Regions from separate parts of the Pseudomonas sp. AN-B15 genome, predicted to be linked through region 4. Evidence: predicted binding sites of a transcription regulator. Region 4 holds the regulator's gene; each other region holds the start of a gene.
What was found. The regulator FliA, encoded in region 4, starts transcription of late flagellar genes. The targets are predictions, from matches to a motif close to CTAAAGTTTNNNNNNNNNNNGCCGNTAA.

Region 1 (7,349 bases), 1.6 Mb from region 4:
ATATTCGCCCTGCACGCCTGGCGACTGCCGCCCCTGCGTTTGCTGGGGTGTCATCGACAAGGTAATACCCGCCTCGCGCGCAAACCGGTTCAGTGCTTCGTCCAAGGGGCCGGCGCCAATGTTGTAGCGATGGCTGCTCGCTTCACTGGCATTAGCGGCGAGGCTCAGGGCAGGCAACACTCCGGTGCCCAGAGCAGTGGAGAGCAGGGCGGCGCGAACGGCGTGGCGTAACAGGCCTGATTCGGCAGTGAAAGGCAGAGGTTTCTTACAGGTGATGCGGACAGTCATTGTCGGTTTCCGTGGCAAGTCGCTAAAGCGGAATGGAGGTGCTTACTGACCAAGCCGGATTTGCCGCAAAAAACCGCCAAAATAATTTCAGGCCACTGCCTCAATCATTACCCACCACCGGGTGCGATAGCGCAACTGCACCGGCAACGTCTGCGGCAGGATGGCCAACAGCTTGTCGGTGTCCTCCAGGCGGAACACGCCGGACAGGCGCAAATCTGCCACCGCCGGCGCGCACGTCACGAAACCTGGACGATAACGTCCGACCTCGTTGAGAAAATCGCCCAGGCGCATATTGCGAGTGACGATCAGACCGTCGACCCACGCGCCCGCGTCCATATCTGGTGGCGGCGCCGGGCGTACCTGGTGGTGATCGATCAGGTAGGTCTGCCCGGCGAGTGACTCAACCAAGGTGCCAGCGCTATGAATGGTCACACGGCCGTGGGTGACGCTCAGCCGCGTGCAATCACTGTCCTGACGCAGGATGAAGCGGGCGTGGGTCGGCTCATAAACGCCGTGACGACTTTGTACGCGTAGCGCCCGATTGAACGCCGCGCCTTCATCGTTACCACCGCATGTGACGATGATTTCGCCGCGATTGAGTTTGATCAACCGCTGCTGCGCGGTGTAGTCCAGATCCACCGCACTGGCAGTGTTCAGCTCGATCCGCGTGCCGTCGGGCAGCTGGAACCCGCGACGCTCGCCGGTCGCCGTAGCGTAATCAGCGCGCCACTGCTGCCACACGGAGGTGTCCTTGGCCAGCCATGCCGCGGAGCCCATCAGCACCGCGCCGGACAGCAGCTTCAAGGCTTGTCGCCGGCCCAGTCCTTGCGCACTGTTTTCCAGCGTATTGAACGCGACCTGGGCGCCGGGCGCTGCGCGCAGGTTATGGCTCAGTTCGGCCTGCAGCGACTGCACGCGCTGCCAGGCCAGTTCATGTTCATGATGTTCGGCGCGCCACGCATCGCACTGATGACTCAGGCGCGCATTGCCATGGTTGTTGCGCAGGCGCAGCAACCAGTGGATGGCTTGCTTGACCACCTGTTGCGGCGGCTCGGCGCGACGCCCGACCGAGTTGTTATCCACTGGCATCAACTTGCGTACCGCAACACGTAGCAGTGATACAGCGCAGCGGCGATGTAACGTTCGACTGAGCGCAGAGACAAGCCCATTCGCGCGGCGATCTGCTTGTGGGTCAAGCCTTCGCACTGCGCCAGCAGAAACGCCTGACGCACTTTCGGCCGCAAGCCTTCGAGCATGCGCGCGATGTCCTCAAGCAATTCGATTACCAGCGCGCGGGTTTCGGCGCTTGGGGCTTCGGCTTCGGGCAAGTGGGCGATGGTTTCGAGATAGGCGCGTTCGATTTCTTCACGACGCCAGAGGTCGATCACCAGACCACGGGCGATGGTGCGCAAAAAAGCCCGAGGCGCCTTGAGTTCCAGGCGTTCGCTGCGCTGCAGCAGACGGACGAAGGTGTCCTGGGCCAGATCCGCCGCATCCGCGGCATTGCCCAGTCGCGCTCGCAGCCAGGCGTTGAGCCAGCCGTGATGACTCCTGTAAAGCGCCTGCACTGCAAACTCAGGTGAGGACATGAACGCAACAGCCCAAACGTCACAAATGATAATTAGTCGCATTGTCATCAAGGGCTACAGAATTTGCAACCGGCGCTGCAAAACAGTCATCAAAAAATGACAGACGAACGCTCTGGCACGCCGTTCGGCGGGAATCTGGCAGAAATGCCGTCCATTTCCTGCAAAGCGCTAAGTTTTCTCCGACGCGTGCCGAAAGACTGGTGAGACATGCGTGCACCAAAGTAGAGCGGCCGTCAGAACGCCGCCTGCGCTGTACATGGAATGTTGCATCCCGGAACGCATCCCCACTTTTGCATAAGAAGTCCCATGAAATGAATCTCAAGTTCAGCCATAAAATCCTGTTGGCCGCCTCGGGCGTCGTGGTCCTGGCTTTCGCTTTGTTCACCCTCTACAACGACTATCTGCAGCGCAACACCATCGGCCAGAATCTCCAGTCGTCCGTGCAGCAGGCCGGCGATCTGACCGCCAGCAGCGTGCAGAACTGGATGAGCGGGCGAATTCTGGTGCTGGAAAACCTTGCGCAAAACGTTGCCCATCAGGGCAAGAACGCCGACTTCCCGGGGCTGGTCGATCAACCGGCCTTCACCTCGAACTTCCAGTTCACCTACGTCGGTCAAGCCAACGGGGTGTTCACCCAGCGCCCTGACGCGAAGATGCCCGACGGTTACGACCCGCGTCAGCGCCCTTGGTACAAGCAAGCCGTCGCTGCCGACAAAACCATGCTGACGCCGCCGTACATGGCGGCGGTCGGTGGTCTGGTGGTGACCATCGCCATGCCGGTGAAAAACAATGGCGAACTGCTGGGTGTGGTCGGCGGTGACCTGAGCCTGGAAACCCTGGTGAAGATCATCAATTCGGTGGACTTCGGTGGCCTCGGTCACGCATTCCTCGTCAGCGGTGACGGCCAGGTGATCGTCAGCCCGGACAAAGACCAGGTAATGAAGAACCTCAAGGACATCTACCCGAACGCCGGCGTGCGCATCGAGAAGGGCAACCAGAACGTGGTACTCAACGGCCAGGAGCGCATCCTGTCGTTCACCCCGGTCAGCGGCTTGCCGAATGCCGACTGGTACATCGGCCTGTCGATCGATCGTGACAAGGCCTACGCCGCGCTCAGCCAGTTCCGCACTTCGGCGTTGATCGCGATGTTCGTCGCGGTCGCTGCGATTGCGCTGCTGCTGAGCCTGCTGATCAACGTTCTGATGCGTCCGCTGACCACCATGGGTCGTGCGATGCAGGACATCGCCCAGGGCGAAGGCGACCTGACTCGTCGTCTGGTCGTGCAAGGCAAGGATGAGTTCGCTGAACTGGGCAGTTCGTTCAACCAGTTCGTCGAGCGCATTCACGCGTCGATCTCCGAAGTGTCGTCGGCCACCCGTCATGTACACGACCTGTCGCAACGGGTGATGGCATCGTCCAACGCCTCGATCATTGGTTCCGACGAACAAAGCGCCCGTACCAATAGCGTGGCCGCCGCGATCAACCAGTTGGGCGCCGCGACTCAGGAAATCGCCCGCAACGCCGCCGACGCTTCGCAACACGCCAGCGGCGCGAGCGAACAGGCTGATGACGGTCGTCAGGTGGTCGAGCAGACCATTCAGGCGATGACCGAGCTGTCGCAGAAGATCAGCCTGTCGTGCACTCAGATCGAAACCCTCAATGCCAGCACCGACAACATCGGCCACATCCTCGATGTGATCAAAGGCATCTCGCAGCAGACCAACCTGCTGGCGCTCAACGCGGCCATCGAAGCGGCCCGTGCCGGTGAAGCCGGACGCGGTTTTGCCGTGGTGGCGGACGAAGTGCGTAACCTCGCGCATCGCACCCAGGAGTCGGCGGAGGAGATCCACAAGATGATCACTTCGTTGCAGGTCGGTTCCCGTGAAGCGGTGACCACCATGAACGCCAGTCAGGCGTCCAGCGAAGAGAGCGTTGAAGTGGCCAATCAGGCGGGCCTGCGCCTGGTCAGCGTGACCCAGCGCATCGGTGAAATCGACGGCATGAACCAGTCGGTGGCTGCCGCGACCGAGGAGCAGACGGCGGTGGTGGAAACCCTCAACGTCGACGTCAACCAGATCAACCTGCTGAACCAGCAGAGCGTCGCCAACCTCAATGAAACGTTGAAGGATTGTGATGCGTTGTCGCAGCAGGCGAATCGGTTGAAGCAGTTGGTCGACAGCTTCAAGATCTGACGTCTAGCAGACCGCGTTATCGTTCATCGCGGGCAAGCCCGCTCCCACAGGATTTCTGGCGAACACAACATCTGTGACCGACCTGGAGCCTGTGGGAGCTGGCTTGCCAGCGATAGTGGCGGTGCAATCACTGCCAATCCGAAGCCTTAGACAAACAGCTTCAGCACATTCCCCATCGCATCATCGGCAAACCCCTGCACGAAATCCTTGAACCCCGGCAGCGCCTCGGCACCTCCGCTGGCCGGTTCGGCAATGATTGTCCAGGTCGCCCGCGACTTGCCCGCCCCCAAAGATTCCACATTCATCGCCGCCCACAGATTGGCCACACCCAGCGTGTTGTAGATCGTGGTCCAGGTCATGGCGCGCGCCTGCTCATCGCGGGAGTTGAGTTGCTCGACCACCACGTTGCCGTCCTTGAAGACCTTCTTGCGCAGCGAGGACACGCCTTCACCGGTCATTTCGATGTGCGACAACGCCGGAATAAACCGGTCGAAAGCGGCGAAATTGCCGACCACCGCCCAAACCTGCGCCGCGTCCGCCGGCACTTCCACCGACGACACAACGTGGCAGCCGTGCGGGTTTTTGATCAAGGTGTCGGGTTGCAGATTGCTCATGGTGTTGCTCCTTTTTGATGAACTAGATGAAGTTGATCTGTTTCAGGTAATCGCAGCCGCGACGCAGCAGCGCCGGGGATTTTTCCGGGTATTGCGCGCCCATCTGTTGCACCCCGGCGTGGGCGTTGGCGTGGCCGATCAGGGAGATGTCGCCGATGTCTTCCTCGAAGCCGTTGAGGTAGAAACCAAGCACGCCGAACAGCGCGTTGTCGGCGTCGACCCGGCCCAGTTGCTGTTGCCAGTCGGCGACACTGACCAGCGAAAATTCGCTGCCGGTTTCGCGGAACGACGCGACGTAGGCATCCCAACTCAGCGGCTCGGGGTTGTGCAGGTTGAACACCGCTCGCTCGCTCGAATAACGGCTGGCGTGGAAGGCGATGAAACGGGCGAGAAAGTCCACCGGCATCAGGTCGAAATTCAGTGCGAAGGCCGGCACTTGACCGAGCTGGATCGAGCCCTTGAGCATCAGCATCAAACGGTTCTTGTGCGGTTGGCAGACGCCGCTCAGGCTGTTGAAACTGATGTTGCCGGGGCGATACAGGTTGACCCACACCCCACGCTCGCGCGCCCGCTCAAGGATGCGCTCGCCGACCCACTTCGACAGGTTGTAGCCATTGCGGATGTAGATCGGCGGGGTCGGTGCGGCGGGCAGTTCGAGTACGCGGCCTTCGCTATCGACGGTGCTGGAAGCGGACAGCGTCGAGACAAAGTTGAAGACCTTTTTGCTGCGCCCTTCACACAGGCGCAGCAGCTCGAAAATCGGCTCGACGTTATCCGCGGCCAGCGACTCGTAATCGAGCACATGGTTGACGTTGGCGGCGTTGTGCACCAGTGCGCCGAACTCGCGATCCAGGCGCTGATAATCGGCATCGGCCAAGCCCAGTTGCGGACGGGTGATGTCTGCCGAGTAGATCCGCACCCGGCTCAGGTCCAGATGCTCCAGGCGGTTCTCGCGCAACGCCTGGGCAAACCGCTGCGCCGCCGTTTGTCCGCCACCGTCACGCACCAGACACGCCACCTCGCTGGCGCCCCAGCCGAGCAGCGCTTCGACAATGTGTACGCCGACAAAACTGTTGGCGCCGGTGACGATCACTTTGTGCACATCGCCCAGGCGACTGATCGGCAACGGCTCGATGTTCAGCGGGCGTTCGGCGTCGGCCATGGCCTGGGCGCTGAGCACCGCGCTGTCATCGGTCCCGCGCACCAGCGTTGCGAGCTTGATGATGGTCGGCAATTCGATGAAGCGGTTGATCGAAATGCTACGGCCGAATTCCTCACGCAAACGCAGCAACATGCGCGACAGCAGGATCGAATGCCCACCGAGGTTGAAGAAACTTTCGTCGGTGGAAATATCGCTGGTGGGCAGCTCCAGCAGTTCCGCCCAGATCTCCAGCAGCAGCGCTTCGTCGGCATTTGCCGGCAGGCATTTCGGGCCGCTGTCCTGCACGCTCACCGGCAGTTCCAGCAACGCCTTGCGGTCGACCTTGCCGTTGCTGGCGAATGGCATGTGCGGCAGTTCAGTCCACGCCACCGGTTGCATGTAGTCCGGCAAAAACTGCTGGGCATGCGCCTTCAATAGATCGCGGGCAGCGTCCGATTGCGGCTGCGCAAGGAACGCCAGAATCCGCCGCTGACTGTCGATCACCACCGCCACCTGACGGTACAACTGGCTCTCGCGCAGGCAGCGTTCGATCTCTTCCGGCTCGACCCGGAAACCACGGATTTTCACCTGATTGTCGCGCCGTCCGCACAGCTCGATACCGTGTTCGCCCCACTTGGCCATGTCGCCACTGCGGTAGGCGCGCAAGTTCTCACCGTGCGGCAGTTGCAGGGTCAGGTAGCGCTCGGCGGTCTGCTGTGGGTTGTTCAAGTAACCGAGGCAGACGCCGGGACCGACGATGAACAATTCGCCGACGGTGTTCTCCGTCACTGGTTGCAGGTCGTCATCGAGAATCAGCACCTGACTGTTGGCAATCGGTGCGCCAAGAGTGCGGTTGCTGTCACCTGGTTGCAGTTGCCGGGCGGTAATCAGCACCGTCGTTTCGGTAGGGCCGTACAGGTTATGCAGCTTGCCCTGACGGGTCAGTTGCTCGATGACGAAGGGCTCGCAGACGTCGCCACCGGTCATCACCTCCACGCCTTGCAATTGCTCCAACGGCAGGATGCTCAGCAGCGCTGGCGGCAGGAACGCGTGGGTCAGTTGCCGGCGGCGGATCAACGCCACCAGTTGCAGCGGATCGCGGCGCTGGGTGTCGTCGGGCACCACCAGTTCGGCGCCCTGCAGCAGCGTCGGAAAGATATCGATCAGCGATGAGTCGAAGCTCAGCGAAGAGAACTGCAACACCCGGCTTTCGGCGCGCAACTGCACGTAATCGGCGTACCACGCGGTGAAGTGCGCGAGGTTCGCCTGGCTCAGCAGCACGCCCTTCGGATGCCCGGTAGTGCCTGAGGTGTAGAGCGCCATGCACGGTGCTTCAAGCGTCGCCCGTTGACGCATCAACGGTTGGCTGAGATCCGCATCCGCGCTGTCGATACAACTGACATCCAGACCGGGCATTGACTCACTGAGCGGGTGCTCGCCATCGTGCAGCAACAACACCGCGCCAGCGTTCTGCAGGATGTATTGCTGGCGCTGCAACGGATGGCTCGGCTCCAGCGGCAGGTAC
Region 2 (7,349 bases), 1.1 Mb from region 4:
TAATTGAACCTGCTGCGACAAAAACAACAAGCTCAGGAGCAACACCATGAAAACCGCAACACTCGCCGCCCGCCGCTGGTGGTACATCATGCCGATCGTGTTCATCACCTACAGCCTGGCGTATCTCGATCGCGCCAACTACGGCTTCGCCGCCGCCTCGGGCATGGCCGCGGACCTGATGATCACCCCGGGTCTGTCTTCATTGCTCGGGGCGCTGTTCTTCCTCGGCTACTTTTTCTTCCAGGTGCCCGGGGCGATCTACGCGCAAAAGCACAGCGTGAAAAAGTTGATTTTCTTCAGCCTGATCTTCTGGGGCGGGCTCGCCACGCTGACCGGCGTGGTCTCCAATGCCTATTGGCTGATCGTCATCCGCTTCATGCTCGGCGTGGTCGAGGCCGCAGTAATGCCGGCGATGCTGGTCTACCTGTGCCACTGGTTCACCCGTGCCGAGCGCTCGCGGGCCAACACTTTTCTGATCCTCGGCAACCCGGTCACGATGCTGTGGATGTCGGTGGTCTCGGGCTATCTGGTGCAGCACTTCAGCTGGCGCTGGATGTTCATCATCGAAGGCTTGCCAGCGGTGCTCTGGGCGTTTATCTGGTGGAAACTGGCCGATGATCGTCCGGCTCAGGCCAAGTGGCTGAGCGATCAGGAAAAGCACGATCTGGAAAGCGCTCTCGCCGCCGAACAGGTCGGGATCAAAGCGGTGAAGAACTACGCCGAAGCCTTCCGTTCGCCGAAGGTGATCATTCTGGCGCTGCAGTTTTTTTGCTGGAGCATCGGCGTCTACGGCTTCGTGCTGTGGCTGCCGTCGATCCTCAAGGCCGGCGCGCAAATGGACATGATCGAAGCCGGCTGGCTGTCGGCGTTGCCGTATCTGGCGGCGGTGATCGGCATGCTCGCGGTGTCGTGGGGCTCGGACAAACTGCAGAAGCGCAAACGCTTCGTCTGGCCGCCGCTGCTGATCGCCTCCATCGCGTTCTACGGCTCCTACGCCTTGGGCGCGGAACATTTCTGGTGGTCCTACACGCTGCTGGTGATCGCCGGCGCCTGCATGTACGCGCCGTACGGGCCGTTCTTCGCCATCGTTCCGGAGATCCTTCCGGCCAACGTCGCCGGCGGTGCCATGGCGCTGATCAACAGCATGGGCGCGCTCGGTTCGTTCGGCGGCTCGTACCTGGTCGGTTATCTGAACAGCTCCACCGGCTCGCCCGGCGCTTCGTACCTGCTGATGAGCGGCGCGTTGCTGCTGTCGGTGGTGCTGACGATTTTTCTCAAGCCCGGCGCCAGTGATCGTGTCGTGGCCAAAGCCGTTGCCACGCGTCCCGTGCCGGCGCATTCCTGAAGAGATTTTTGCCCATGAAAAAGCAAGTCGTGCTGTACAAAAAACTGTCGCCGGCGCTGATGACGCGCCTGCAGCAACACTGTGACGTGACGCTGATCGAAACCCTCGACGCCGACGGCCTGATGAAGCTGCGCGACGCCTTGCCGAGCGCCCACGGTTTGCTCGGTGCCAGCTTGAAACTTGACGCCGCGCTGCTCGATCTGGCGCCGCACCTGCAGGCGATTGCCAGCGTTTCGGTCGGTGTCGACAACTACGACATCGACTACCTGAGCCGGCGCAAGATCCTTCTCAGCAACACCCCGGATGTGCTCACCGAAACCACCGCTGACACTGGCTTCGCCCTGATCCTCGCCACGGCCCGGCGCGTGGTGGAACTGGCGAACATGGTGCGCAGCGGCCAGTGGCACCGCAACATCGGCCCGGCGCATTTCGGCACCGATGTGCACGGCAAGACTCTGGGCATCATCGGCATGGGTCGCATCGGCGAAGCGCTGGCGCAACGCGGGCATTTCGGTTTTGGCATGCCGGTGCTTTATCACAGCCAGTCGCGCAAACCGGCAGTCGAGGCACGTTTTGACGCGCAGTACCGCAGCCTTGAGGCGCTGCTGCAAGAGGCGGATTTCATCTGCCTGACCCTGCCGCTGACCGCGCAGACCGAAGGTTTGATCGGCACCGAGCAATTTGCGTTGATGCGCCCCGAGAGCATCTTCATCAATATCTCTCGCGGCAAAGTGGTCGATGAAGCGGCAATGATCGACGCGCTGCGCCATCAACGGATTCGCGCGGCGGGTCTGGATGTGTTCGAGCGTGAACCGCTGAATCATGACTCGCCGTTGTTGCAGCTGAATAATGTGGTGGCAACGCCGCACATGGGTTCGGCGACACATGAGACGCGGGAGGCGATGGCGCGGTGTGCGGTGGACAATCTGCTGGTGGCTTTGGCTGGGGAGAAGCCGGCTAATCTGGTGAATCCAGCGGCTTGGCAGGGCTGAGATCTTCAGTGGCTGTTCTGTCCAAATCGCTGGCAAGCCAGCTCCCACAGGTTCTTCAGTGTTCATTACATTTCAGAACGACACAAAACCCTGTGGGAGCTGGCTTGCCAGCGATGAGGCCGGGACAGGCAACACAAAACTGTCAGGCACTGCGCGCCTGCAACAACTGCACCGCACACAACGCAATCCGTGCACAGGCATCCGCCAGCTTCACCCGGTCCAGCACCAGCCCGATGCGAATATGCCCCGCCGCACTCGGCCCGAAGGCCTCACCGGCCAGCACCGACACCCCGTAACCTTCCAGCAGCCGCTCGGCAAATGCCTGCGCACCAAACCCGGTCTGGCGCACATCGACCATCACGAACATCCCGCCATCCGGGCGAATCGGCTGCAGCCCCGGGCAACCGCGCAAGCGTTCGCACACCAGATCGCGACGCAACCGATATTCCTCGCGCATCTGCGTCACCTCCGGCAGATCTCTTGCCAACGCGACCTCTGCTGCTTTCTGCACAAAATCCGGCAGACCGAACAGCATGCTCAACGACAGGTTCACCAGATGCTCGGCCAGCGCTTTCGGCCCGATCGACCAGCCGATGCGCCAACCAGTCATGGCGTGGGATTTCGACAGACTGTTGATGGTCGCCGTGCGTTCGGCCATGCCCGGCAGACTCGCCGGGCTGATGTGCTCGCCCTCGTAAAGCAGATCGCTGTAGACCTCGTCGCTGATCAGCCACAAATCGTGACGCACGCACAGCGCCGCCAGCGCTTGCCAGATCAGCAGGGAAAGGCTCGCGCCGGAAGGATTATTGGGACTGTTGAGCAACATCGCGCGGGTCTTCGGCGTGATCCGCGCGGCGACATCGGCGGGGTCAACGCGAAAGCCGTTTTCCGGCCGTACCGGTACCGGCACCACCGTCGCGCCGCACGCGCCGAACACGCCCTCGTAGGTCACGTACATTGGCTCGGCGACGATCACCTCGTCACCCGGATCCAGCAGGCATTGAGCGACCGAATACACCGCGCATTGCGCACCGGGCAGCACGATCACGTGCTCGGCATCCACCACCTGACCGCTGCGCCGCTGGTGGCGAGCGGCGATCAGCTTGCGCAACGCCAGTCGGCCACGCACTTCGGAATAATGCGTATCGCCAGCCAGCAGACTGTCGATGGCGCCGTGAATGATCGGCAGCGGCGTGTCGAAATCCGGATCACCCACGCTCAGCAGCAGAATGTCGACTCCCTCGGCGCGCAACGCCAGCGCGCGGTCATGAATCTGCCAGGCCGCTGCCCCCTCCCCGGCGATGCGTTGGGTCAAGGCTGAATAGCGCATGTACGTCTCCTGATGGCGCGGTCTCCAGCCTTCACCCTAGGTCAAATCACAAACCGCGCCACCATCGCGTTCAAATCCACCGCCAGACGCGACAGTTCATGGGTCGCGGCGCTGGTCTGGTTGGCCCCGGCAGCCGATTGCGTGGCCAGGTCACGGATGTTGACGAGGTTGCGGTCGACCTCACGCGAGACCTGCGCCTGCTCTTCCGAAGCGCTGGCGATCACCAGGTTGCGCTCGTTGATCTGATGGATCGACTGGGTAATCTGCTCCAGTGCCACGCCAGCGGCACGAGCCATTTCCAGCGTGGTCTGGGTGCGCTGGTTGCTTTGCTGCATCGACGACACGGCTTCACCGGTGCCGTTCTGAATACCGGCGACCATTTTTTCGATTTCCTGAGTCGACTGCGCGGTGCGATGGGCCAAGGCGCGCACTTCGTCCGCCACCACCGCAAAACCACGTCCGGCCTCACCGGCACGCGCCGCTTCGATCGCCGCATTGAGGGCCAGCAGGTTGGTCTGTTCGGCGATGGCGCGGATCACGTCCAGCACCTTGCCGATGTCACGCCCCTGCGCGGCGAGGCCTTCGATCATTTGTGCAGTGCTCTGCACGTCATGGGTCATGGTCTGGATCGCGTCGACGGTTTTCACCACTTGATCGCGCCTTTCGCGGGCGGCCTGGGTCGACTGGTTCGAGGCTTCGGAGGTCGACACCGCGTTGCGTGCCACTTCTTCCACCGCGGCGGTCATTTCGTTGACGGCGGTGGCGGCCTGTTCGATCTCGTTGTTCTGCTGTTGCAGGCCACGGGAGGCTTCTTCGGTGACCGCGCTCAGCTCTTCGGCTGCAGCGCCCAATTGAGTGGCGGAGCCGGCGATCTGTTCGATGGTTTTGCGCAGATTGGTCTGCATCGTCGACAAGGCTTGCAGCAATTGTGTGGCTTCGTCTTTGCCATCCACTTCAATCGACTGGGTCAGGTTGCCGCCAGCGATGGTTTGCGCCGCCTGCACGGCACGGTTCAGCGGGGTGACGATGCTGCGGGTCAGCAACCAGGCCAGCAATACCGTGGCCAGTGCTGCGATGACCGCGACAATCACGATGCCGGTAATTGCGCTGTCGTAGTGGTTGCCCGCCAGGGTCGAAGCCGTTTTGGCGTCGGCGGCGTTGATCGCAATCAACTTGTTCAGTTGCTCGCCCATCTTGTCGGTGCCGTCCTTGATCTTCGTGTTGATCAGGGCGCGCATCTCGTCGAGCTTGTCCTGGCGCGACAGGTCCAACATCTGGTTTTGAGCCTGCAGATAGTTGTCCAGGGTCGTCGAGAACTCCTGATACAACGCGCGCTCTTCCGAACCTGCCGGCAGTACCGCGTAACTGGCCTGAGCAGCGCGCACCTTGTCTACCAGCGCACCGATGCGGGTCTGGGCTTCCTGCAACCCGGCCGGTTCACGATTGACCAGAACGCGGAACGAAAGAATACGCAGGCGCAGGACATTTTCCGTCACCACCGCGAGTTGGGTGACGCTCGGCAACTGCGTCGAATCCATCTCCAGGGAGGCCTGACGGATGATCGACATGCGATTGACGGCGAACACGCCGAGTACGATCACCAGCAGGGCAATAAAGGCAAAACCGAGGAAGGCACGGGGCGCGATATTCAGGTTACGCAAGGACATGGTTGGACTCTCGGATAGAGGTAACTGCGAGCGTCCTTGCCGTCATCACTGGCCCTTGAGCGGGGTCAGTCCGGCGGCACTGTTCGAGGGAATCTGTGTGCGCCTGACCTCTGTATCGGCGGCGCTTTAGGAAGATTTCGTGTAAAGCGAAAATATTTTTCAAGGTGTTTCAACACTGAAACACTCACACGCCCCTGTAGGAGCTGCCGAAGGCTGCGATCTTTGGATCTTGATCTTTAAAAACAAAATCAAAAGATCGCAGCCTTCGGCAGCTCCTACAGTGTTTGCTCAGGATTTCGCTGCCATCCGCCAGACACGGGCAATGTCAGTCGCGCGTTCACGCAACAAGCGTGGAGCTTCGGCGCAGGCCTGCTCCAGGGTCATCGGGCCGCTGGTGACTGCGAATGCGGCGTCGATGCCGTGCTCGTAGAGCTCCTGGTAACCCTCGCCGAGCGTGCCGGCGATGACAATGACCGGGACATCGTGTTTTTTGGCAATCCGCGCCACACCAAACGGCGTTTTGCCGCGCAGGGTCTGCGCGTCGAAGCGACCTTCGCCAGTGATCACCAGATCGGCGCCGTCGACCGCTTCCGCAAGGCCCACCAATTCGGCCACCACTTCCACGCCTGCTTGAAATTGCGCACCGAGAAAGGCTTTCGCCGCAAAGCCCAGCCCGCCGGCCGCGCCGCTGCCCGGCTCATCGCGAACGTCTTTGCCCAACGCTTGCGCGCAGAAGTCGGCGAAGTGACCGAGGGCCTGATCCAGTTGTTGCACCTGTACCGGTGACGCGCCCTTTTGCGGGCCGAAAATCGCCGAGGCGCCATGCGGCCCGCACAGTGGATTGTTGACGTCGGCGGCGATGTCGAAGCGCACGTGGGCCAGACGCGGATCAAGCTCGCTCAAGTCCAGCCGTGCCAGTTGCGCCAAGGCCAGGCCGCCCGGCACCAGAGCCTGCCCCTGAGCATCGAGCAATTTCACCCCGAGCGCCTGCATCGCACCGGCACCGCCATCGTTGGTGGCGCTGCCGCCAATGGCCAGAATCACCCGTTGCGCGCCGGCATCCAGCGCGGCGCGAATCAGTTCACCGGTGCCGAAGGTGCTGGTGATGCAGGCATCGCGCTGCCCCGTAGGCACTAACTGCAAACCACTGGCCTCGGCCATTTCGATGATCGCGGTGTGGTTGTGCGGCAACCAGCCCCACGCCGCATCGACCGGAGTGCCCAGCGGCCCGCGCACCCGCATCCGGCGCAGTTCGCCTTCACAGGCAGCAAGAATCGATTCCACCGTGCCCTCGCCGCCGTCGGCCATCGGGCATTTGACCAGCGTGGCGTGTGGCCAGACTTGCGCCAGCCCTAGCGCAATGGCCTCGGCAACGCCTTGGGCACTCAGGCTGTCCTTGAACGAATCGGGGGCGATGACGATTTTCATGCGAATTCTCCAGTTCCAATGCACCTCATGCTGCCAGTCGGCCTGCGCATTGACGCCGGTCCGCTGCACAAGGGCGGTTGGCGTTTATTGTTCATTTCTACAAAAGCCTTGGACTTGATGCCGAATGCTCTGGCCTCATCGCTGGCAAGCCAGCTCCCACAGGGATCTTCAGTGGCTACATAACTTGTAATCACCTTGTAACCTGTGGGAGCTGGCTTGCCAGCGATGGCGGCCTTAAGAACAACTCATACCGCCGGATCAGTCTGCGGCAGTAATTGCACCCCAAGGTACAACGCCAACATCCCGTCCAGCCGCAACGGATCAACTCCGCTGATCTCGGCAATCCGCTCCATCCGGTAACGCAAGCTGTTGCGATGAATGCCCAGTGCATCGGCGCAGGCCTGGCTCTGGCCGTCGTGTTCACACCAACTGCGCAGGGTCGCGAGCAACTGGCCGTTACCGTCCTTGGCAATCACTTTGCGCAACGGTTTGAGCAGTTCATCCAGCGCGTCGTCGTTGCGATGGCGCCAGAGCATCACCGGCAAACGATAGCGATTGAGCGTCAGCAGTCGCGACTGCGGCAGTAC
Region 3 (7,349 bases), 1.2 Mb from region 4:
CGGCACCACTGCCGTGGCCTTGAGGCGCGTGAGTTCGCGGGTGTTCTCGATGGTCTGCCGCGGGGCGGAGGCCAGTTGCTGCTTGAGGTCGATCAGCTTCTGCTCGTAATCACGCCGGCTGTTGAGCTGGTTGAGCGTGGTTTGCAGGACCGTTTGCAGGGTCTTTTTGTCGGCATCCGGCAGTTTGCTGTCGGCCAGTTTGTCCAGGCTGGCCTGCACGGCTTCGCTGGACGGCGGTTCAGCGGCATACAGCGGGCCGACGGAAAGACTCAGGCCCAGCAGGGCCGCGAAAAAGAAAGAGCGCAGGGTAGGCATAGAGACCGGTCAAGCAAGTGAGAGTGGACGCAGTTTAGAGGAAGAGACCGGGACCCGGGCGACTTCCTTCGGGGAATCTGACGCCCACTTTGCCGATCTTGTTCCCGTCCATGACCGCGACCGTCCAGTGGGTGTTGTTCCACTCCACCTGGTCGCCAACGATCGGCGCCCCGCCCACCTTCTGGGCAATGAACGCGCCCAGGGTCATGTCCGGATCAATGCCCTCGGCCGGCAACCCGTACAGCGCTGCAACCGCTTTAAGCTGGGCGTCTCCTTCGAGGACGAAGTCACCGAAGAAACGCAGATCCAGACCGCGTTGCGGTGCCTGGCTGAACAGTTTGCCGAGGGCTGGAAGGTTGTGTTCATGGCCGATAACACACAGCAAATCATCGACTTCCAGCACGGTACTACCCGACGGATGGAGCAGTTGCTGGCCACGAAACAGCGCGGCGATACGTGTGCCTTCGGGCATTTTCAGTTCGCGCAGCGGTGAACCAATGCACCATTTCTCGGCGCCGAGCTTGTAAACGAACAGTTCCCACTCGCTGGTGATGTGCACTTCCAGCGCCGAACGCGAGATCGGCGCCGGCTCCGGCGGCACTGTCACCTTGAGCAGTCTGGCGACCCACGGCAGGCTTGTGCCCTGCACCAGCAGCGACACCAGCACGATGAAAAACGCGAGGTTGAAGTACAGCTGCGCATTCGGCAGCCCGGCCATCAACGGGAACACTGCGAGAATGATCGGCACCGCGCCGCGCAGACCGACCCAGGAAATAAACGCTTTCTCGCGACCATGGAACGCCTTGAACGGCAGCAGGCCGACGATCACCGACAGCGGCCGGGCGAACAGAATCATCCACAGCGCCAGACCGAGGGCGGGCAGGGCGATCGGCAGCAAGTCATGCGGAGTGACCAGCAGCCCCAGCACGAGGAACATGCCGATCTGCGCCAGCCAGGCCATGCCGTCGAGCATATGCAGGATGCCGTGACGGCTGCGCACCGGGCGGTTGCCGATCACCAGACCGCACAGGTACACCGCGAGGAAGCCGCTGCCGTGCAGGGCGTTGGTCAGGGCGAACACCACCAGACCGCCGGCGATCACCAGAATCGGGTACAGGCCGGTGGCGAGGTTGATCCGGTTGACCAGTTGCAGCATCAGCCAGCCGCCGCCCAGACCGATCACGCCGCCGATGCCGAACTCGCGGATCAGGTGCGTCAGCAGGCTCCAGTGCAGGCCGGTCTGGCCGCTGGCGAGCATGTCGATCAGGGTCACGGTGAGGAACACCGCCATCGGGTCGTTGCTGCCGGATTCGATTTCCAGGCTGGCGGTCACCCGTTCGTTGAGGCCTTTGCCGCCGAGCAGCGAGAACACCGCAGCGGCGTCCGTGGAGCCGACGATGGCGCCGATCAGCAGGCCCTGAATCAGGTTCAGGTCGAACAGCCACGCGGCGGCCATGCCGGTCAGCCCGGTGGTAATCAACACCCCGACCGTCGCCAGTGACAGCGCCGGCCACAAGGCCACGCGGAAACTCGAAACCCGGGTGCGCAAGCCGCCGTCGAGGAGGATTACCGCCAGTGCGAGGTTGCCGACCAGATAGGCCGTCGGGTAGTTATCGAAAATGATCCCGCCGCCATCGACCCCGGCGGTCATGCCGACCGCGAGGATGATCACCAGAATGGGAATGCCGAGACGGGAGGACAGTGAGCTGACAAGAATGCTCGCACCTACCAGCAACGCGCCGATCAAGAACAGGCTGTTGATGGTCGTCGCATTCAAAGGCAGTACTCCAGAAGCGTAAAGACGGGCACAAACTGACCATGCAGTCTGCGTGCCAGCGATTTAACCTGTTGAAATGTGATGCTGTCAAAAAGCTTTTTTCAAGATCAAAAGATCGCAGCCTGCGGCAGCTCCTACAGGGTGTAAATCAATCCCATGTAGGAGCTGCCGCAGGCTGCGATCTTTTTGCTTTTTAAACGTTACAGGCTGAACCGCCCGACCATGTTGTTCAGGTCCAGCGCCAGGCGCGAGAGCTCGTTACTCGCCGCACTGGTCTGATTCGCGCCGGTGGCCGATTGCACCGACAGGTCGCGGATGTTCACCAGGTTGCGATCCACTTCGCGGGCCACTTGCGCCTGCTCTTCGGCAGCGCTGGCGATCACCAGATTGCGCTCGTTGATCTCGACGATCGCGGTATTGATGGTGTCCAGCGACATCCCGGCACCCCGCGCAATGTTCAGCGTCGATTCGGCGCGCTCGGTGCTGTTGCGCATCGAGTCCACGGCGTGTTCGGTGCCGCTCTGGATGCTGCCGATCATGCGTTCGATTTCGCTGGTCGACTGCTGGGTGCGATGCGCCAGCGCACGCACTTCGTCCGCCACCACGGCAAAACCACGCCCGGCTTCACCGGCACGCGCCGCTTCGATCGCCGCGTTCAGGGCCAGCAGGTTGGTCTGATCCGCCAGACCACGAATCACGTCCAGCACCTTGCCGATGTCACGGGACTCATTCGCCAGATCGCCGATCAGGGTCGCAGTGCTCTGTACATCGGCGCTCATGCGTTCGATGGCGCTGACGGTTTCCTGTACCAGATCACGGCCGTCGCCCGCCGAAGTGGTGGCGTTCTTCGAGGCTTCCGAAGTGCTCACCGCATTGCGCGCGACTTCTTCCACGGCGCTGGTCATCTCGTTGACCGCGGTGGCGGCCTGCTCGATTTCGTTGTTCTGCTGGGTCAGGCCACGGGCGCTTTCGTCGGTGACGCTGTTCAGCTCTTCGGCAGCGGAAGCCAGCTGGGTGGCCGAGCCGGAGATGCGCTGCAAGGTGTCGCGCAGCTTCGATTGCATCTTGGCCATGGCCGCCAGCAGGCGCCCGGCTTCGTCGCTGCCGTCGACGTGGATCGGCTGGGTCAGGTTGCCCTCGGCAATGGTTTCCGCCGCGTCCAGCGCTTTGGAAATCGGCTTGGTGATGCTGATGGTCAGCAGCCAGGCGAACAGGAAGGTCAGGCCGGTGGCCACGACCAGCAGGGTGACCACCAGATTGAACGCCGAGGAATACTGGTCGACCGCCTCTTGATTGGTCTGGCTGATCTGCTCGCCGTTGATCTGCATCAGGCGGTTGAGCACGGTGTTCATCGCTTCGGAGTTGTTCAGCAACTCGGTGTTGAGCAGGTTGCGCAACTCGTCCACCTGATTGTTGCGCGACAGGCTCTTCATCCGGTCTTCGATCTGCCGGTACTGGCCCAGCAGCTGCACATATTGATCGTAGGCTGCGCGTTCCTGCGGGCCACTGATTAACGGCTCATAGGCCGATTGGGCGGCGCGGATCTGCTGGTTGCGGGTGTCCAGCAGTTCCATGGTCTTCTGCTGCACGTCCGGCTCGCGATTGACCAGCAAGCGATACGACAGCACCCGCAGGCGCAAGGTCAGCTGCGTGAACTCGTCGAGGTTCTTGATGCTCGGCACGCTGCTGTTGGTGATGTCCTCGGCAGCGCCGCGGATTTTGCTCATCTGATTCAGGGCGAACACGCCGAGAATCAGCATCAGGCCGCCGATCAGGGCGAAGCCGGTGAACGCCCGGGGGGCGATATTCATATTGCGAAGGGACATGGCGCGGATACCAGAAAGGGCCGCATCCATGCGGGCTGAGACTGCTGTATGGATGACTTATCGGTCATACGACTAAAGTCTTGAGGCGCTGTGCGTATTTGTCGCATAGGGGGCTGAGCGACGAAGTGCAGGAACCAGATTGGCAGATCACAGTCTTTTAAACTCGCGAGAACGGTCGGCCGCCAGGGAAATCAAGGCCTTGCGCCGGTATAACCCTGGCATCCGCAGTGACTTTTCTTTATCGTACGCGCCCTTTGAAAAACGCCTGGAAGATCAAAATGTTGGAAGCATCCCTCAGCCAATTGGAACAGCTCGTCAGCGACCTGGTGCAACAGAACCAGACCCTCGCGCAAACCAACCAGACCCTGTCCACGGAACTGGCCCAGGCCAAGGATGAAAACGAAAGCCTGCAACTGAGCCTGATGGAACAGGAAGAGAAGCACGGCGCCACGGCAGCACGCATCCAGGCCTTGGTTGATCGCGTCAACGCAGGTCCTGTCAGCGCATGAACCACGGCACCGCAGGGGTAAAAGTCATCTCCATTCTCGGGGAGGACTATTCGATCAAGGCACCGGCCGGGGAAGAACAGACCCTGCTGGACGCCGCACTGATGCTCAAGGCCGCTCTGGCCGACACCAAACGCAAATACCCGACGCTGATCGGTGACCGTTTGCTGGTGCTGGCAGCGATGAACCTGTGCTCGCAGCAGATCGAAATGAAGAAGCAGCACCAGCAGGAACTCGACCGTTACCAAGAGCAAGTCAGCGCCACGGTCGACACCATCGCCAAGACCATCAATCAGGGCTGATGGGGTTGGGCACAACCAAAGAATAGATTGTCGATCAGGTTGTATACAATCGGCACGGCTGTTGCATTGTTTCGGCCACTTATTCTTTGGGGGTGCTCCATGCAGTTGTGGCGACGCAGTATTCAATGGCAGTTGATTCTCAGCATGGGCACCGCCCTGCTGGTCAGCATCCTGATCGTGGTTGGCATTTATACCCTGGTGGTCAACCGCCTCGCCCAGAGCTATCTGGTCGAACAAGCGCTGCCGTCGAGCATCGAAGCGACGCGCAACGATATCGAACGCATCCTCGTCCAGCCGCTGACCGCCGCCAAAGACATCGCCAGCAACAGCATGGTGCGTGACTGGCTGGCCTCGGGTGAAGACAGCAGCAAAACAGCGGCTTTCGCGCAGTATCTGGAAGGCATCCGCGCCGAACATAAAGCCTTCACTGCGTTAATCATCGGCAGCGACTCCAATCACTACATCACCGAAAAAGGCCTGGATCGCACGCTCAGCCGGACCAAACCAGCCGATGCCTGGTTCTATTCCTTTCTCGACAGCAACCAGCCGCGCACCCTGAACATCGACAACGATGGCGCCACCGGAGAATTGGCGCTGTTCATCGACTTGAAGGTCGAGCAGGCCGGCAAAGTGGTCGGTGTCGCCGGGCTGGGCTTGAGCATGAAAGAGCTGTCGGAGCTGATCCACAACTTCAGCTTTGGCGAGCGCGGCAAGGTCTATCTCGTGCGTTCCGACGGTTTGATCCAGGTCCATCCCGAGGCGCAGTTCAGCGGCAAGCGCACCCTCACGGAGCAAATCGGTGCGTCGGCGGCGCAAGCGGTCATGGGTCAAAAAGTCGCCACCAACAGCTCGTTCCAGCGCGATGGCGAAGACTTCCTCGCCTTCAGCCTGCCGCTGCGCGATCTGGGCTGGACGCTGGTGGCCGAAGTGCCGCAAGCGCAGATCTACGCCGAAGCCCGCAAGGCGATGTGGATGAGCGGCGGTATCGGTCTGGCGGTGGCGCTGGTGTGCCTGGCGCTGGTGGTATGGCTGGCTCAAGGGCTGGTGCGACCGATTCGTCAGGTAACAGCCGCGCTGGTAGCGATCGGTAGCGGCGGTGGAGATTTGACCCATCGGTTAGATTCCAGCCGCGCCGATGAGCTGGGCGATCTGGCTCGGGGCTTCAACCGTTTCCTCGACAGTCAGCGCGGGCTGATCGGCGAAGTCCTGACCACCAGCGAACGCTTGCGCACGGCGGTCGGCCAAGTGGCGAAGGTGGTGGAAAACACCGCCGAACGTTCCGGGCGCCAGCAGGAAATGACCGACATGGTTGCCACGGCGGTGCACGAGATGGGCCTGACCGTGCAGGAAATCGCGCAGAACGCCGGCAACGCCGCACTCGCCTCACAAACCGCCCGGGATGAAGCGCTGCAGGCACGGGAGGTGGTTGGCGGTTCGATTCGTCATATCGAAAGCATGTCCGATGAGATTGGCGTGGCGGCGGGCGCGGTGGGTGAACTGGCGCATCAGGTGGCGTCGATCGATTCGGTGCTGGCGGTGATCCGCGGGGTGTCCGAGCAAACCAACCTGCTGGCGCTCAACGCTGCCATCGAAGCCGCGCGGGCCGGGGACATGGGCCGTGGGTTTGCCGTGGTGGCCGATGAAGTACGCACCTTGGCGCGCAGGACTCAGGCGTCTACCGACGAGATCCAGCAGATGATCGGCAGCCTCAAGCAAGGCGCGGAGAATGCGGTGTCATCGATGCGTACCGGGCAGGCGGCGACCGGCACGGGGGTTGAGTCGAGCCAGCGTACCGGCGCCTCCCTGACCGCGATTACCGGGCAGGTCGAGCGCATCAGTGACATGAACCATCAAGTGGCGACCGCGACGGAAGAGCAGTCGGCGGTGACTGAAGAGATCAATCGCAACGTGCAGGGGATTTCCGATCTGGCCCGGGCCACGGCGGGCGAGGTGCGGGCGTGTCGTGAGGATTGTCAGATGTTGCAGCGATTGGCGGATGATCTGGCGCGGCAGATGGGTGGGTTCAAGTTGAGCTGATGTGTTGTCAGTTCGGGCCTCTTCGCGGGCAAGCCCGCTCCCACAGGTCTTGTGACAGGTCACTTAATATGTGAACGCCACATGACCCTGTGGGAGCGGGCTTGCCCGCGAAGACGGCATCAGCAGCGACAAAAAATCCGGATCAAAACCACGCATCCTGCATCGCCAGACACGTATCATCCCGCGCCTCCAGCAACGTCAGCTCATGGTGACAGCCCGGAACTTCCCACGTCAGGAAAAAGCGCGCCGCCTGCAGCTTGCCCAGATAGAAGTCAGCATCTGCCGCATTGCCTTTGGCCAGACCTTCCTCGGCGCGGATCGCCTGTTCCAGCCAGCGCCAGCCAATCACCGTGTGCCCGAATACCTTCAAGTACAGCGCCGAATTCGCCAGGCTGCTGTTGACCTTGCCCTGCGCCAGATCGGTCAGCAGGCCGATGGTGACTGTTTGCAGGCGCGCCACCAGTTGCTCCAGTGGCTCACGCAATGCCGTTAACGATTCGTACGCGGTCGCGCGCTCGGCGGTGTTGGCGATCAGGCGGATCAGTTGCTTCAATCCGGCGCCGCCGTTCTGCGCCAGTTTGCGCCC
Region 4 (7,349 bases):
ATCCATCATCGGCATCTCGTAGTCCATGGTGATCACGTCCGGCTTGAGGGCCAGGGCCTGATCGATCGCCTCTTTACCGTTGGTGGCCGTGCCGACCACCTGGATGCTCGGATCCGCTGAAAGAATTTCCGAGACGCGGCGGCGGAAAAAACCCGAATCGTCCACCACCAGGACTTTGACTGCCATAAACACTCCATTAGGTGCAGCGGGACGTCATCGCCCCGCTGCCCCGGATTCAAATACGCTTCGTCGCGTAACGCTTGAGCATGCTTGGAACATCGAGGATCAGCGCGATGCGGCCGTCACCGGTGATGGTGGCGCCGGACATGCCCGGAGTGCCCTGCAGCATTTTGCCCAATGGCTTGATGACCACTTCTTCCTGGCCGACCAGTTGATCGACGACGAAGCCGATCCGCTGGGTGCCCACCGACAGGATCACCACATGGCCTTCACGCTGCTCTTCGTGAGCGGCGGAGCTGACCAGCCAGCGCTTGAGGTAGAACAATGGCAGCGCCTTGTCCCGCACGATCACCACTTCCTGGCCATCCACCACGTTGGTGGTCGACAGGTCGAGGTGGAAGATTTCGTTGACGTTGACCAGCGGGAACGCAAACGCCTGATTGCCGAGCATCACCATCAGGGTCGGCATGATTGCCAGTGTCAGCGGCACCTTGATGACGATCTTCGAGCCCTGGCCCTTGGTCGAGTAGATGTTGATCGAACCGTTGAGCTGGGAAATCTTGGTCTTCACCACGTCCATGCCGACACCACGGCCGGACACGTCGGAGATCTCGGTCTTGGTCGAGAAACCCGGGGCGAAGATCAGGTTGTAGCACTCGGTATCGCTCAGGCGATCGGCCGCGTCCTTGTCCATCACACCGCGTTTTACCGCGATCGAACGCAGGACGTTCGGGTCCATGCCCTTGCCGTCGTCGGAGATCGACAACAGGATGTGGTCGCCTTCCTGCTCGGCCGCCAGTACCACGCGACCGCCACGGGCCTTGCCCGAAGCTTCGCGTTCTTCCGGCGACTCAATGCCATGGTCGACCGCGTTGCGCACCAAGTGGACCAGCGGGTCGGCCAAGGCCTCGACAAGGTTTTTGTCGAGGTCGGTTTCTTCACCCACCAGTTCCAGGTTGATCTCTTTCTTGAGCTGACGCGCCAGGTCACGAACCAGACGCGGGAAGCGCCCGAAGACCTTCTTGATCGGCTGCATCCGGGTCTTCATCACCGCGGTCTGCAAGTCCGCCGTGACCACGTCGAGGTTCGACACGGCCTTGGACATCGCTTCGTCGCCGCTGTTGAGACCCAGGCGCACCAGGCGGTTACGCACCAGCACCAGTTCGCCGACCATGTTCATGATTTCGTCGAGACGCGCGGTATCGACCCGCACGGTGGTCTCGGCTTCGCTGGCCGGTTTTTCCGGCGGCGGTGCAGCGGGCGCACGGGCCGGAGCCGGTGCAGCAGCGGCAGCCGGTTTCGGCGTTTCGGCTTTCGGTTCAGGCTTGGGTGCCGCTTTTGGCGCAGCAGCCGGAGCGGCAGCCTTGGCGGCAGGCGCAGCCACGGTCGACGCGGTGCCCGCAGCAGCGGCGCCAACGTCAGTGAACTTGCCTTTGCCGTGCAATTCGTCGAGCAGCGATTCGAACTCGTGATCGCTGATCAGATCGCTGCCGGCAGCGGCGGCCGCCGGTGCGGCAGGCGCCGCCGGTGCCGCAGCAATAGCCGATTCCAGTGCTTCGACGGCGAAGTTGCCCTTGCCGTGCAACTGATCGAGCAGTGCTTCAAATTCGTCGTCGGTGATGTCCGAGCTGTCACCCGCCGCCGGTGCCGCTGGAGCAGCCGCAGTCGGTGCGACGGCGTCTGGCGCGAACTGGCCTTTGCCGTGCAGTTGATCGAGCAACGACTCGAATTCGGCGTCGGTGATTTCATCGCTGGCGGCCGCATCGGCAGCCGGCGCAGGCGCAGCAGCGGCCGGGGCTTCGGCTTCGGCCTTGACGGCGTTCAGCGAATCCAGCAGCTGTTCAAATTCGTTATCGGTGATGTCGCCCGAATCGTTCGAATCGCCTTCGACGACCAGCTCTTCGATCATCTCGGCCACCGGCGAAGCCGGGGCTTCGTCGGCCGATTGCGGTTCGGCCAGACGCGCCAGCGCGGCCAGCAGTTCCGGAGTGGCGGCCGTGATCGGTGCACGTTCACGGACTTCGCTGAACATGCTGTTCACCGCGTCCAATGCTTCAAGCACCACGTCCATCAGTTCTGCATCAACGCGACGTTCACCCTTGCGCAGGATGTCGAACACGTTTTCGGCGATGTGACAGCACTCCACCAGCTCGTTGAGCTGAAGGAAGCCGGCGCCCCCTTTTACAGTGTGGAAACCGCGAAAAATTGCGTTGAGCAGATCTGCGTCATCCGGGCGGCTTTCCAGCTCGACCAGTTGCTCGGACAGTTGCTCAAGAATCTCGCCGGCCTCAACCAGGAAATCCTGAAGGATCTCTTCATCGGCGCCGAAGCTCATTAATGGGGTGCTCCTACAGGTCTAAAAACCCAAAAAACCTAAAATTCCAAAACTCTAGAATCCGAGGCTGGATAACAAATCGTCCACATCGTCCTGACCGGACACAACGTCTTCTCGTTTATCGGCATGAATCTGCGGACCTTCACCCTGCGAGAGATGTTTTTGTGGATCTTTTTCTGCAAGCATCGCGGCACGGTCGTGTTCGATGCCCGCAAAGCGGTCAACCTGACTGGCCATGAGGACGAGTTTGAGCAAATTGCTTTCGACTTCGGTGACCAGCTGGGTCACACGCTTGATCACTTGACCGGTGAGGTCCTGGTAATCCTGAGCCAGCAGGATGTCGTTCAGGTTGCTCGACACCGCACGGTTGTCCGTGCTGCTGCGTGACAGAAAACCGTCGACCCGGCGCGCCAGTTCGCGGAACTCTTCAGCCCCGACTTCACGACGCATGAAGCGGCCCCAATCGGTGCTCAGCGCCTGGGCTTCTTCAGCCAGGCCATTGACCACCGGGGTCGCGCTTTCCACCAGATCCATGGTGCGGTTGGCCGCGGCTTCGGTCAGCTTGACCACATAGCCCAGGCGTTCGGTGGCGTCGGTGATTTGCGACACTTCCTCGGCCTGCGGCATGTGCGGATCGATCTGGAAGTTGACGATCGCACTGTGCAGTTCGCGTGTGAGCTTGCCCACTTCCTGATACAGGCCACGGTCACGGGTCTGATTGAGCTCATGGATCAGTTGCACAGCGTCGCCGAACCTGCCTTTTTCAAGGCTCTCGACCAGTTCGACCGCGTGTTTTTTCAGGGTCGATTCGAAATCGCCCTGTGAAGATTCGTTATGCTCCATAGCTCCCCCGCGCGTTCATCAGCCGATGCGTTCGAAAATCTTCTCGATTTTTTCTTTCAGCGCCTGAGCCGTGAAAGGTTTGACCACGTAGCCGTTGACGCCGGCCTGGGCCGCTTCGATGATCTGCTCGCGCTTGGCTTCGGCAGTCACCATCAGCACGGGCAGGTGCTTGAGTTTTTCATCGGCACGCACGTGGCGCAGCAGGTCGATACCGGTCATGCCCGGCATGTTCCAGTCCGTTACCAGAAAGTCGATGCTTCCGCTGTTGAGCACCGGAATGGCAGTGGTGCCATCGTCGGCCTCGACGGTGTTGGTGAACCCCAGATCACGCAGCAGGTTCTTGATGATCCGCCGCATCGTTGAGAAGTCATCAACGATGAGGATTTTCATGTTCTTGTCCAATTCGACCTCCAAGCAGTCTTAAACGCGCCCAGCACCTGGACGCGCCATTTCAATCAATCCGGCAAAGCACTCGATGACTGTCTGGAGCACAACAGAGCAAGACCGGTGCCGTTCATCACCGCACCAGCCTCGTTCGCAGTGTCCCCACACTGCCTTCAGCGCGCTCGCCACTCCCCCAAACGCCCCCGCAAACGGGCCGCGCACTGGCTGTGTAACTGGCTGACCCGCGATTCACTGACGCCAAGGACTTCACCGATTTCCTTGAGGTTCAGTTCTTCGTCGTAGTACAGCGCCAACACCAGTCGCTCACGCTCCGGCAAATTGGCAATCGCGTCCGCCAGCGCAGCCTGGAAGCGTTCATCTTCCAGATCGCGTGACGGCTCAAGATGAGCACTGGCGCCATCCTCGTGCAGCCCTTCGTGTTCGCCGTCCTGCAGCAGGTCGTCGAAACTGAACAGCCGGCTGCCCAGGGTGTCATTCAAAATCCCGTAGTAATCATCGAGACTCAATTGGAGTTCGGCCGCAACCTCGTGATCTTTAGCATCACGGCCGGTTTTAGCTTCAATTGAGCGAATTGCGTCGCTGACCATACGGGTGTTGCGGTGAACCGAGCGAGGTGCCCAATCCCCTTTGCGCACTTCATCGAGCATCGCGCCGCGGATCCGGATGCCCGCGTACGTTTCGAAACTGGCGCCTTTGCTGGCGTCATATTTGGTCGAGACTTCGAGCAGGCCGATCATCCCGGCCTGAATCAGGTCTTCGACCTGCACACTCGCCGGCAAGCGCGCCAGCAAGTGATAGGCAATGCGCTTGACCAGTGGCGCGTAACGCTCGATCAACTCGTACTGCGCGTCACGTGCCGATTTCTTGTAGTAGTTCATACCGCTGGCGGTCATAACACTGGCCCTGCCGTTTGCTGCACGAGGCGCTCGACGAAAAACTCAAGGTGCCCACGCGGGTTGGCAGGCAGCGGCCAGGTATCGACCTTCTGCGCGATCGCCTTGAACGCCAGCGCGCACTTGGAACGCGGAAAGGCTTCATAGACTGCTCGCTGCTTCTGCACGGCCTTGCGCACGCTTTCGTCGTACGGCACCGCGCCGACGTATTGTAAGGCGACGTCGAGAAAGCGATCCGTGACCTTGGTCAACTTGGCGAACAGATTGCGCCCTTCCTGCGGGCTCTGCGCCATGTTGGCGAGGACGCGGAAGCGGTTCATGCCGTAGTCGCGATTGAGCAGTTTGATCAGCGCGTAGGCGTCGGTGATCGAGGTCGGCTCGTCGCAGACCACCAGCAACACTTCCTGCGCCGCGCGCACGAAACTGACTACCGAGTCACCAATGCCCGCAGCGGTGTCGATCACCAGTACATCGAGATTGTCGCCGATGTCGCTGAACGCCTGAATCAGACCGGCATGTTGCGCCGGGCTCAGGTGCACCATGCTTTGGGTGCCGGAAGCGGCCGGCACGATGCGGATCCCGCCGGGGCCCTGCAACAGCACGTCGCGCAGTTCGCAGCGGCCTTCGATGACATCGGCCAGCGTGCGTTTGGGGGTCAGCCCCAGCAGAACGTCGACGTTCGCCAGCCCCAGGTCGGCGTCCAGCAGCATGACCCGACGGCCAAGCTCTGCCAGCGCCAGAGACAAGTTCACTGACACGTTAGTCTTGCCGACGCCACCTTTGCCGCCGGTCACCGCGATCACCTGTACGGGATGCATGCTGCCCATGTTATTTCTTTACCTTGTCTTGCATAGACGGAGGCCACATTACTGGCTGCGCGTTCACAACCGGAACAATGCATGGCAGACCATCGATGTAGGTACAAAAACTGTTCATTACCTCAGCCAACCTGCTTGGTCGGGCTGTGGTAGATATCAGCGAACATGTCAGCCATGGCTTCTTCGCTGGGTTCTTCCTGCATTTGCACGCTGACGGCGCGGCTGACCAGCTGATGACGGCGCGGCAGATGCAGATCATCCGGAATCCGTGGGCCATCGGTCAGGTACGCGACCGGCAGTTCATGACTGATCGCCAGGCTCAACACTTCGCCAAGGCTGGCCGTCTCATCCAGTTTAGTCAGGATGCAGCCGGCAAGCCCGCAACGCTTGTAACTGTGATAAGCGGCGGTTAGAACCTGTTTCTGGCTGGTGGTTGCCAGCACCAGATAATTTTTTGAACGGATGCCACGCCCGGCCAGACTTTCCAGCTGCATGCGCAGCGCCGGATCGCTGGCCTGCAGGCCGGCGGTATCGATCAGCACCACGCGCTTGCGCAGCAATGGATCCAGCGCCTGCACCAGCGACTGGCCCGGGTCGACGTGGGTCACCGGCACGTTGAGAATCCGCCCCAGGGTCTTGAGTTGTTCCTGCGCACCGATGCGGAAGCTGTCCATGCTGACCAGCGCGACATTCTGCGCGCCGTACTTGAGCACGTAGCGCGCAGCCAGTTTGGCCAGGGTGGTGGTCTTGCCCATGCCGGCCGGGCCGACCATGGCAATCACTCCACCCTCTTCCAGCGGCTCGACTTCCGGTACGGCAATCATCCGCGCCAGGTGCGCGAGCAACATGCGCCAGGCCTGACGCGGTTCTTCGATGTCAGTGATCATCGCCAGCAGGTCGCGCGACAACGGCCCGGACAGACCGATGCGCTGCAGGCGGCGATACAGATTGGCCTGTGCCGGACGGCTGCCTTGCAGCTGGTTCCAGGCCAGGGTGCCGAGCTGTACTTCCATCAGCTCACGCAGACTGTTCAATTCGAAACGCATCGAATCCAGCGCACGCGGATCGACACCCGCCGATGCCGGTGCAGGTGCCGGCGCCGGACGCGCCGGGGCGGCGTAGGTCGGTTCGCTCAACGGCTCGGCAGCGGTCAGTGGCAGGCCGGCCGTCAACGGCAGCCCGGCAAAGATCTGGCGATTGCTATTGCCATCGGCTTCGCCACGCAGGCTCAGTTCGGCCTGAGCGGTGACGATGCGCGACTGGGTCTTGCGCAGTTCGTCCTCGAGTTCCATGTTCGGAACCCGTGGCGCCAGCGCCGACAACTTGTAATCCAGCGCCGCCGTCAGCTCGACGCCGCCGGCAATGCGGCGGTTGCCAATGATGGCGGCATCAGCGCCCAGCTCATCACGAACCAGCTTCATGGCCTGACGCATATCGGCGGCGAAAAAACGCTTAACTTGCATAAACCACTACCTCAGCCGTTGGGCCCTACTGTCGCAACGATGGTCACTTGCTTGTTGTCCGGAATTTCCTGGTAGGCCAGCACGTGCAGCCCCGGGACGGCGAGGCGACCGAAACGCGAGAGCATCGCGCGGATCGGGCCTGCTACCAACAGGATCACCGGTTGACCTTGCATTTCCTGGCGCTGCGCCGCTTCGATGAGCGAACGCTGCAGCTTCTCGGCCATGCTTGGCTCCAGCAGAACGCCCTCTTCCGAGCCTTGTCCTGCCTTCTGCAGACTATTGAGCAATATTTGTTCCAACCTTGGTTCCAAGGTGATCACAGGCAGCTCGGAGTCAGTGCCTACAATGCTTTGGACGATGGCGCGGGATACGCCGACGCGTACGGCGGCCACCAAAGCGGCGGTATCTTGAC

Region 1: GTQ41_RS00770 (methyl-accepting chemotaxis protein) is a predicted target of FliA. The motif match lies at 2,046-2,073, and genes of this name have one in related genera.
Region 2: GTQ41_RS13075 (methyl-accepting chemotaxis protein) is a predicted target of FliA. The motif match lies at 5,447-5,474, and genes of this name have one in related genera.
Region 3: GTQ41_RS02350 (methyl-accepting chemotaxis protein) is a predicted target of FliA. The motif match lies at 3,976-4,003, and genes of this name have one in related genera.

Annotation. Positions count from the first base shown of each region.
Region 1 covers NZ_CP049737.1:153,886-161,234, forward strand. Annotated here, with positions in the region: gene GTQ41_RS00755 (TonB-dependent siderophore receptor) at 1-288, opposite strand, end outside; gene GTQ41_RS00760 (FecR domain-containing protein) at 376-1,377, opposite strand; gene GTQ41_RS00765 (sigma-70 family RNA polymerase sigma factor) at 1,377-1,877, opposite strand; gene GTQ41_RS00770 (methyl-accepting chemotaxis protein) at 2,189-4,069, shown strand; gene GTQ41_RS00775 (SRPBCC family protein) at 4,216-4,683, opposite strand; gene GTQ41_RS00780 (non-ribosomal peptide synthetase) at 4,706-7,349, opposite strand, start outside.
Region 2 covers NZ_CP049737.1:2,908,075-2,915,423, reverse strand. Annotated here, with positions in the region: gene GTQ41_RS13095 (sugar kinase) at 1-3, shown strand, start outside; gene GTQ41_RS13090 (MFS transporter) at 47-1,345, shown strand; gene GTQ41_RS13085 (NAD(P)-dependent oxidoreductase) at 1,360-2,337, shown strand; gene GTQ41_RS13080 (pyridoxal phosphate-dependent aminotransferase) at 2,480-3,667, opposite strand; gene GTQ41_RS13075 (methyl-accepting chemotaxis protein) at 3,709-5,334, opposite strand; gene GTQ41_RS13070 (glycerate kinase) at 5,623-6,762, opposite strand; gene GTQ41_RS13065 (sugar diacid recognition domain-containing protein) at 7,008-7,349, opposite strand, start outside.
Region 3 covers NZ_CP049737.1:520,691-528,039, forward strand. Annotated here, with positions in the region: gene mscK (mechanosensitive channel MscK) at 1-315, opposite strand, end outside; gene GTQ41_RS02345 (potassium/proton antiporter) at 350-2,092, opposite strand; gene GTQ41_RS02350 (methyl-accepting chemotaxis protein) at 2,293-3,918, opposite strand; gene GTQ41_RS02355 (hypothetical protein) at 4,197-4,427, shown strand; gene GTQ41_RS02360 (cell division protein ZapA) at 4,424-4,726, shown strand; gene GTQ41_RS02365 (methyl-accepting chemotaxis protein) at 4,826-6,763, shown strand; gene GTQ41_RS02370 (acyl-CoA dehydrogenase) at 6,906-7,349, opposite strand, start outside.
Region 4 covers NZ_CP049737.1:1,761,215-1,768,563, reverse strand. Annotated here, with positions in the region: gene GTQ41_RS08135 (chemotaxis response regulator protein-glutamate methylesterase) at 1-186, opposite strand, end outside; gene GTQ41_RS08130 (chemotaxis protein CheA) at 236-2,515, opposite strand; gene GTQ41_RS08125 (protein phosphatase CheZ) at 2,570-3,358, opposite strand; gene GTQ41_RS08120 (chemotaxis response regulator CheY) at 3,377-3,748, opposite strand; gene fliA (RNA polymerase sigma factor FliA) at 3,916-4,656, opposite strand; gene fleN (flagellar synthesis regulator FleN) at 4,653-5,483, opposite strand; gene flhF (flagellar biosynthesis protein FlhF) at 5,597-6,937, opposite strand; gene flhA (flagellar biosynthesis protein FlhA) at 6,949-7,349, opposite strand, start outside.